3 regions of the Vibrio harveyi genome follow, and region 1 is predicted to be linked to each of the others. Evidence: predicted binding sites of a transcription regulator. Region 1 holds the regulator's gene; each other region holds the start of a gene.
What was found. Region 1 encodes PurR, which represses purine synthesis genes. Its sites were predicted from a motif close to TNANGNAAACGTTTNCNTNA; they were not measured.

Region 1 (3,270 bases):
TCACCGCCTTGAAGCACTTCGCGCATCTCTGCGCCGCTTTCTGCTTCACTGACTTTGTAACCTTCATTTTGGAAATAGCCCGCGAGCTTACTGCGAGTTACAACATCATCTTCTACGACTAATACGTGATAGCTCATTTACACCACTTTCTGTCTTTTTTATTTTCCAAGACGTATTCTATTCATAACTAGTAACATTTCTAGTCATAGATACATTAAAAAGCAAGATTTTGCGATTTTATTGATTCAAAGCAAGCTTATTTACAGCCATTCACAAATACGCATATTTTCCAATAATGCATAACAATTATAGTTACTGCTATTCATCTTAATTGTTTACACTTAAGGGATAACCATTCAGGAGCAAAAAAATGCAAGAAGTGAAAGCTTTTAACGAGAAACGCGCAGAAATCTATTGGTGGTTTTCTAGCCTGTTCGCAAAAGAACTGACAGAGAAAGAACTAGAAACCTACCACAGTGTTGAAATTCGAAGCTTTTTAGCGGGTCTTGGTGAAAACGAATCACTAAAACCAGCTGTTGATACCCTTGTTGATGCACTCAACCGTTTACAAGACCGTGAAGACGCTCAGTTAGAATTAGCAGCGGACTTCTGTGAACTCTTTCTAAAAACAGAAAAGCACGGCGCACTGCCTTATGCTTCAATGTACATCGGCGAATCTGGTTTATTAAATGATAAGCCAGCAGAAGAGATGGAAAAACTGATGGCAGACTTTGGCGTGCAAGTGGACGAAAATCTGAAAGAACCAGCGGACCACTTAGCGGTCGAGCTAGATTTTCTAGGCAACATGATTATCCGCTCGAACGAACTAGAGCAAGATAAACATATGGAAGAAGCGTTCGGAAAACAGAACGAGTTCATCCAACAACACCTTATGACTTGGCTGCCACAGTTTGCTGCTAAATGTAAGCAATTCGACGAATTTGGCTTCTACATTAGCGTTACGCAACTATTAATTGCATTTTGTAAACTGGACAGCACCTACCTTCTTGGTGAATAATTGCCACCTATTTTGGGGAGTCTGTCATTCAGACTCCCTATTTTATTCGTTTGTTTTTAATCTGGCACAGAGAAATACAATCAATTTAGCCGTTAAAATGTGACCTCAGGGGCACAAAACAACTGCCTAGAATATTGCCAGCTTGCTCGCATCAGTCTAAAATGTGAGCGCAAACGATTAAATATGATTTATATGTAAACCGCTGAAATAAAGCGGTTTTTGTGTTTTCTTAACAGGATTGCTGACCAATTCCTCACTTATATAAGAAAGGAATATGAGACTCAGCGATAAATGTTGCTACAAACCTTTTTATACCGATTTCGGAACAACCGCTGCCAAATATCTCAGCAATGCCCCTATTCGCAGTTGCTCGGTTTGCGCAAGACCCTAAGCGTATGGTTGTCTTCACTACGGTATTTACAGTAGCTCGATACAGGACATCATTTATGGCCACTATTAAAGACGTTGCTCGCTTAGCCGGCGTTTCTACCACTACGGTTTCGCACGTAATTAATAAAACTCGCTTTGTTGCTGAAGCAACTCAAGAAAAAGTAATGAAAGCGGTGGATGAACTTAATTACGCACCAAGTGCCGTTGCGCGCAGTTTAAAATGCAACTCAACTCGTACCATCGGTATGTTAGTTACTCAATCTACCAACCTATTCTTCTCTGAAGTAATCGACGGCGTTGAGAGCTACTGTTACCGTCAAGGTTACACTCTGATCCTATGTAACACGGGCGGTATTTACGAGAAGCAACGTGACTACATCCGCATGCTAGCTGAGAAACGTGTAGATGGCATTCTAGTAATGTGTTCTGACCTTACGGAAGAGCTAAAAGAGATGCTTGACCGTCATTCAGATATTCCTAAAGTTGTCATGGATTGGGGTCCTGAAAGCTCACAAGCAGACAAGATCATCGATAACTCAGAAGAAGGCGGTTACATCGCAACAAAATACCTGATCGACAATGGTCATACTGATATTGCTTGTCTGAGCGGTCACTTCGAAAAAGCAGCTTGCCAAGAACGTATTGCGGGTTACCGTCGTGCGATGGCTGAAGCAAATCTAGCCGTTAACGAAGATTGGATTCTTGAAGGCAACTTTGAGTGTGACACGGCTGTCTTAGCTGCAGATAACATCAGTGCTATGGACAAACGTCCAACCGCTGTTTTCTGTTTCAATGACACTATGGCTCTTGGCTTGATGAGCCGCCTACAACAAAACGGTATCAAAGTACCAGACGATATTTCTGTTATCGGTTACGACAATATCGAACTTGCTGAGTACTTCTCTCCACCGCTAACGACGATTCACCAACCAAAACGTCGTGTGGGTAAAAATGCATTTGAGATCCTACTTGAGCGCATCAAAGATAAAGAGCATGAGAAGCGTGTTTTCGAAATGCAACCAGAGATCGTTGTGCGTAATACAGTTAAGAAATTGAACTGATCTCTCACTTGATTTTATAAAGCGCTCCTAGGGGCGCTTTTTTATTGCCTAAAAATAACTTTTTTGGACATTTCATCAGAAAAATAATTTAAAGAACGAAGATAAGTTGCTGTTTTAACTCAAGGTAGCACATATCCTTGATAGACCTTTTGTATTACAATTATACATTCCAGCATATGAAACTTTACACATCAAATTACCACTATTAACTGAACCAAGATCACACTTCAACGTTTGAAACGTGATGTTAATTCAATATACGAAGTATCCTCAAAGAGTCACGCACAGGGCAAACCATCCGAAAGGGTGGGACGCAAAGCCTCCGGCCTGAACCATCTTATTAGATGGAAGGTAGCGGGGTTACCGATGGCAAATATGCATTAAGTGAGTTTACCCTTTAATGACATTGTGTCTGCATGCATTTGCTAATCTCTCGGACCTGATTTTTGGTGGCGTAATATTAATTACACCGAGATAACACACCATGGATAAACCGATACTCAAAGACTCAATGAAGCTGTTTGAGGCACTTGGTAATATCAAGTCGCGCTCAATGTTTGGTGGTTTTGGGCTCTTCGCCGATGAAACGATGTTTGCGCTTGTCGTAAACAATCAACTTCATATTCGAGCTGACCAACAAACTTCATCTGACTTCGAGACTCAAGGACTAAAACCGTACGTCTACAAGAAACGTGGTTTCCCAGTCGTTACGAAATACTATGCAATTTCTGATGATCTTTGGGACACAACCGACCGCTTGATTGAAGTTGCCAAGCAATCCCTCGAGACTGCTAAGCAAGA
Region 2 (3,270 bases), 350 kb from region 1:
AAACTCGCTATTTCGAAGAACCTACGAGATATCAGGATATCTTGTTTCAACACTCTCTAAGTAACAACGATAATTTGAGATTCCCTATCCCGCTCGTTCCTCGCTTGTAGGGAATGACGACATTGGCTCTTGAGTAAATCAAAAGTATATTCAGAACCTAATAACCTCTTTCGTTTTCCACGCAAATACTCCCAAGCTTCCACATAGCAACCTGTCTCTCAGAGACCAAAGCACATCATTCCGAAGAGCCTAAGCTGATATTTCCATACGCTAGAAAAACAAAAAGGTCCTCAAACGAGGACCTTTCATCAATCAAATTATCACACTGAATCGCAGAAATAGAACGAGTCAGCCTGTACTACTTTGCAAAGAAAGCGAATTTACACAGAGAACTATGCGTAAACTGGTAGACGCTTACAGATCTCTAGAACTTTCTGCTTCGTCGCTTCGATAACTTCCTCGTTGCCGATGTTATCTAGAACATCACACATCCAGTTTGCTAGCTCTTTCGCGTCATCTTCAGTGAAGCCGCGGCGAGTAATTGCTGGCGTACCAACACGGATACCAGACGTTACGAATGGGCTGCGTGGGTCGTTTGGAACCGAGTTCTTGTTTACTGTGATGTTTGCTGCACCTAGTGCTGCATCTGCATCTTTACCTGTAATGTCTTTGTCAATTAGGTCAACTAGGAATAGGTGGTTCTCAGTACCGTTAGATACGATTTTGTAACCACGCTCTTGGAATTGACCAACCATTGCTTTCGCGTTTTTCACTACGTTAGCTTGGTAAGCTTTGAATTCAGGTTCCATCGCTTCTTTGAACGCTACAGCTTTACCAGCAATAACGTGCATTAGAGGACCACCTTGGCCGCCAGGGAATACCGCTGAGTTCAGCTTCTTGTACAGCTCTTCACCTTCGTTAGAAAGGATAAGACCACCACGAGGACCTGCTAGCGTTTTGTGCGTCGTTGTTGTCACAACGTGAGCATGTGGAACTGGAGTCGGGTACTCGCCTGCTGCGATTAGACCAGCAACGTGCGCCATGTCTACGAATAGGTAAGCATCAACTTTGTCTGCGATTTCACGCATGCGTTTCCAATCAACGATTTGCGAGTAAGCAGAAAAACCACCGATGATCATCTTAGGCTTGTGCTCAAGCGCTAGCTGTTCCATCTCGTCGTAGTTGATTTGACCTGCTTCGTCGATACCGTAAGGAATAACGTTGTAGTGCTTACCAGAGAAGTTTACTGGTGAACCGTGAGTTAGGTGACCACCGTGCGCTAGGCTCATACCTAGAACTGTGTCGCCTGGGTTTAGAAGCGCCATGTAAACTGCGCTGTTTGCTTGAGAACCTGAGTGAGGCTGTACGTTCGCGTACTCACAACCAAATAGTTGGCATGCACGATCGATTGCTAGTGCTTCAGCTTTATCTACGTACTCACAACCGCCGTAGTAACGCTTGCCTGGGTAGCCTTCAGCGTATTTGTTCGTTAGCTGAGAACCTTGAGCTTCCATTACACGTGGACTTGTGTAGTTTTCAGAAGCGATAAGTTCAATGTGTTCTTCCTGGCGAAGAGTCTCTTCCTGGATAGCTGCGAACAGTTCCGCATCGTAATCTGCGATGTTCATATCACGCTTAAGCATCTGTATCTCCTGACTCAGATTGGTACTGAAAGTTGCAAAAAAACTGAATAACGACCTAACGCAAACGTTTTCGTCGACCTAATGGCGCGCATTCTACATAATTTGATCTAGGTCATAAAGAGAAATTTACAATTTTTCTCATGCAGTTTTTTCATGGTGACAAGCAAGAAATATCATGACGATGTTGCAATCGTTTAACCATGATTCCCTGACTGTCAATTTTGTGCTTTACACCCTGTAAAACAACAATTACATAGGTTTACCGCAAATTTTACCCTCTAGCTACCGAAAAGATCATCTTTTTACTACTATGCACGCCCGAATTATCACAAACGACTGCATATTAGATGGAAAAACACTCAAGAAAAGAAGACTGGATGGCAATTCTTACAGGTACCTTTTTGGTAGCTCAAGGCGTTTTCTTTCTCCAATCCGCGAACCTCTTAACCGGAGGCACAACCGGATTGGCTCTGCTTATTAGCCAATTTACACCTTTTACGTTTGGTGTGCTTTACTTTTTAGCCAACTGTCCTTTTTACTTGCTCGCATGGAAACGCTTCGGTCGTCACTTTGCCATTAACAGTGCAATTTCTGGCGCTTTGGTTTCTATCTTTGCTGATCACCTGTATTTACTGATTTCATTGGAATCAATCAACGAAATTTACTGCGCGGTAGCGGGTGGCTTGCTGATGGGCTTGGGTATGTTGATCCTATTCCGTCATCGTTCAAGCTTGGGCGGCTTTAACGTATTGTGCTTATTCATCCAAGATAAGTTCGGTATTTCTGTAGGTAAATCCCAGATGGCAATTGACGCATGTATCTTGTTTGCGTCTTTCTTCTTCGTCACACCTTGGGTTATTGGGTTGTCGATACTTGGAGCCTTCGCACTGAACCTCGTGCTTGCGATGAACCATAAACCGCATCGCTATTCGGTGAGCTACGGTTCATAGCCTTTCCATGATGATTGGAGCGCAATTTATAAGATTTTGCGCTCCAATGACTATATAATATCTCGCCATTCACTAATCACTCATGATGGTATGCGAGACTTTCTACAACAAGCCAAACAAACCAAAAGTCAGATTGCTATTGGCGAGCTTATCTACAATCCAGAGACTCAAACTCTGCATAAACAAGCAGTCAGTATCGATCTTGAGCCGCGTACCGTCGAGTTACTGGAGCTGTTGCTCACCAGTGTTGGACACCCACTCTCTGCTGAAACCATCATCGAGACCATTTGGCAAAGTAAGTTCATTTCAAAGAATGTCCTAACCAACCGAATCAGTACACTCAGAGCTTTGCTTCAAGAACACTTGCCGGAGCACGATGCAGCCAAATTGTTGGTCACCTACCCACGTAAAGGTTACTTCCTTAATCCAGCCAATATTCAATTGCTACCTCCAGCCCAGAAGGCTCAGCAAACCAAAGAGCCAGCTAAGAGCAACCTTGCCCCTGCGTCTCACAAATTCAAACTTGTTTATGGCTTATGCGCCGCACTTGCGCTAATGAGCATTGGGCTTGGGGTGACGCTGTGGCAACAGCAAGGCATTTCAACTCAGCAAACTCGAAACCAACTCTTAATCCCTAAAGTAGAATTGTTGCTGAACCGTGTTGATGCTATAGGCAC
Region 3 (3,270 bases), 1.7 Mb from region 1:
GCATGAAGATGAACCACGTTCGTCTTGGCAAGCAAGTGAGTATTTCAGATGCGGTAACCTTTATGGCGGGTGACCGTTCTCGTGCAGAGCACGCTTACGCGGGTGACATCATTGGTCTACACAACCACGGCACTATCCAAATTGGTGACACTTTCACTCAAGGTGAAGCGCTGAAGTTCTCTGGTATTCCAAACTTTGCTCCGGAATTGTTCCGTCGTATTCGTCTAAAAGATCCATTGAAGCAGAAGCAGCTACTAAAAGGTCTGGTTCAGCTGTCTGAAGAAGGTGCGGTACAGGTATTCCGTCCATTGCAAAACAACGACCTTATCGTAGGTGCGGTTGGTGTACTTCAGTTTGACGTGGTTGTAGCTCGTTTGAAGTCAGAATACAACGTTGAAGCGATCTATGAAGGCGTGAACGTGGCAACTGCTCGTTGGGTTGAGTGTGGCGATGCGAAGAAACTGGATGAGTTCCAGCGTAAGAACCAAACGAACCTAGCATTGGACGGTGGCGATAACCTAACTTACATTGCACCGACCATGGTTAACCTAAACCTAGCGCAAGAGCGTTTCCCTGATATCGATTTCCGTGCGACACGTGAGCACTAATCGAATCTAACTCGCTTTACATCGCGTACTAGATTATAAGCCGCCGTTAGCTATACACTTAGTTAACGGCGGTTTTTTTATTTGGTTTGGAAAGAACTCTATGAGCTAAAAAAGGGTGGGCAATGAACTGGTTTAAAAAAGGACTTAAACGCTACGATGATTGGTGCAAAGAGATGGGACTAACACCCGATCAAAAGCGCAGTTGCGTGCCTTACAAACAAGACCCAGCTAATGAGCCATCTTCAACAAAGAAAGAAGAGCAAGAGAAGCCAAGTAATGAAACTGTTTGACACTCATTGCCACTTTGACTTCGATGTCTTCCAAGATGACTTTGCATATCAAGTTGAGCTTGCGCGTGAGCAAGGAGTAGAGCGCATCCTTATTCCGTCTGTCGGGCCAAGTAATTGGACTCGCATTCAAGACCTCGCCAATCAATATTCTCATCTCTATTATGCGCTGGGTTTTCATCCCTATTTTCTCCAACAAGAGTTTGAGCAATTTGCTCCAGAGTTGGAATCATTGCTTTCTTCTTCCAACCGGCAATGCGTTGCAATAGGAGAGTGCGGTTTGGATTTCGCCATCGAAGTGCCAGTTGAGCGACAAGAGCGCGCGCTTGAGTTGCAATTTGAGCTAGCAAAGCGGTTTGATTTACCGGTGATCCTGCACAGCCGCAAAGCGCACAATCGACTTATTCAGATGGTTAAAGCGGCACATTTACCAAAAGGTGGGGTGTTGCATGCGTTCTCAGGCAGCTACCAACAGGCGATGGAATGGGTTCGATTAGGCTTTTCGATTGGCGTCGGAGGCACCATTACGTATCCGAGAGCTAACAAAACTCGCGACGCAATTCAAAGATTACCCCTTGAACATCTCGTCTTAGAAACGGATGCCCCAGATATGCCTATACTTGGCTATCAGGGTGAGCCGAATCATCCCTTACAACTCATTCATGTTCTCAATGAATTGACTTCTTTACATAGCAAAAGCAAGCAATCGATTGCTTCTCAGCTGTGGGAAAATAGCAATTCTGCTTTCTTTATATGTGAATAAAATCTAAAGAAGCTGTTTAAAAGCGAAAACGTTTTCCTGCTTATTGTGAGTTGACTCACAAACGAGAGTGAATCAATGATGAATCTTATAAGAAAGTGTGAGGGTGGCATTACTTTAATTGATTCTGCATGAGTATAATTGCCCCCGCTTTATAGCTCCATTTTGTAACACGCCAACAAATAACTTATAAGGAAGTCATAAACTATGAGCCTGTTTATGAGCCTAGTCGGTATGGTAGTGCTTCTTGCTATCGCATTTGCATTTTCCAATAACCGTAAAGCTATCAATCTAAGAACTGTGGGTGGCGCATTTGCTATCCAATTCATCCTAGGTGCATTCGTTCTTTACGTACCTTGGGGCCGTGATCTACTAAACGGTTTCTCTACTGGTGTTTCTAACGTTATCAACTACGGTAACAACGGTTCATCATTCCTATTCGGTGGTCTTGTTTCTGACAAGATGTTCGAAGTATTCGGCGGCGGCGGCTTCATCTTCGCATTCCGCGTTCTTCCTACACTGATCTTCTTCTCAGCACTGATTTCAGTTCTTTACTACATTGGCGTAATGCAGTGGGTTATCAAGATTCTTGGTGGTGCACTACAAAAAGCGCTTGGCACTTCTCGTGCGGAATCAATGTCTGCAGCAGCTAACATTTTCGTAGGTCAAACTGAAGCACCTCTTGTTGTTCGTCCTTTCGTTCCAAAAATGACTCAATCTGAGCTATTTGCGGTAATGTGTGGTGGTCTAGCATCTGTAGCTGGTGGTGTACTAGCAGGTTACGCTTCAATGGGTGTACCTCTAGAGTACCTAGTAGCAGCATCATTCATGGCAGCACCAGGTGGTCTACTATTCGCTAAGATTCTTCACCCAGAGACTGAACAGCCTCACGAAGACATCGAAGAAGCAATGGACGGTGGCGACGACAAACCAGCTAACGTAATCGACGCAGCAGCGGGCGGTGCGGCTTCTGGTCTACAACTAGCACTAAACGTTGGTGCAATGCTAATCGCGTTCGTAGGTCTGATTGCGCTTGTTAACGGTATGCTAGGTGGCATCGGCGGTTGGTTCGGTATGCCTGAACTGACTCTAGAACTAATCCTAGGTTACGCGTTCTCTCCACTAGCATTCCTAATCGGTGTTCCTTGGGACGAAGCAGTTGTTGCTGGTTCATTCATCGGTCAGAAACTAGTTATTAACGAATTCGTTGCTTACTTGAACTTCACACCTTACCTAGGTGACAGCGCTCAAGTAGTTGCGGCAACTGGTGAAGTAATGTCTGAGAAGACTACAGCTATCATCTCATTCGCACTATGTGGCTTCGCGAACCTTTCTTCTATCGCGATCCTACTTGGTGGTCTAGGTAGCCTTGCACCAAACCGTCGTTCAGATATCGCTCGCATGGGTATTAAAGCAGTTCTTGCTGGTACGTTGTCTAACCTAATGGCAGCGACTATCGCAGGCTTCTGCCTTAGCCTTGCAGCATTTTAATTAGAATCGGTTCTTAATATATAGACGCCGTTTTAAACCATGCCCTGTAGCAAGAGATTGCTGCGGGGCATTTTTCGTTTTTTGGACCTGAAAACTTAACCGCACGTAGGTCTACGTGAGTGGC

Region 2: a site for PurR is predicted at 1,700-1,719, ahead of glyA (serine hydroxymethyltransferase). Genes of this name have one in related genera too.
Region 3: a site for PurR is predicted at 1,679-1,698, ahead of QMY49_RS01575 (NupC/NupG family nucleoside CNT transporter). Genes of this name have one in related genera too.

Annotation. Positions count from the first base shown of each region.
Region 1 is NZ_CP125875.1:1,992,790-1,996,059, forward strand. It holds gene torR (two-component system response regulator TorR) at 1-137, opposite strand, end outside; gene torD (molecular chaperone TorD) at 371-1,018, shown strand; gene purR (HTH-type transcriptional repressor PurR) at 1,465-2,469, shown strand; cyclic di-GMP riboswitch class I at 2,748-2,837, shown strand; gene QMY49_RS09555 (TfoX/Sxy family DNA transformation protein) at 2,954-3,270, shown strand, end outside.
Region 2 is NZ_CP125875.1:2,347,610-2,350,879, forward strand. It holds gene glyA (serine hydroxymethyltransferase) at 393-1,643, opposite strand; gene QMY49_RS11240 (YitT family protein) at 1,991-2,593, shown strand; gene QMY49_RS11245 (winged helix-turn-helix domain-containing protein) at 2,684-3,270, shown strand, end outside.
Region 3 is NZ_CP125875.1:328,244-331,513, forward strand. It holds gene prfC (peptide chain release factor 3) at 1-608, shown strand, start outside; gene QMY49_RS01565 (DUF5363 family protein) at 731-898, shown strand; gene QMY49_RS01570 (TatD family hydrolase) at 885-1,658, shown strand; gene QMY49_RS01575 (NupC/NupG family nucleoside CNT transporter) at 1,863-3,146, shown strand.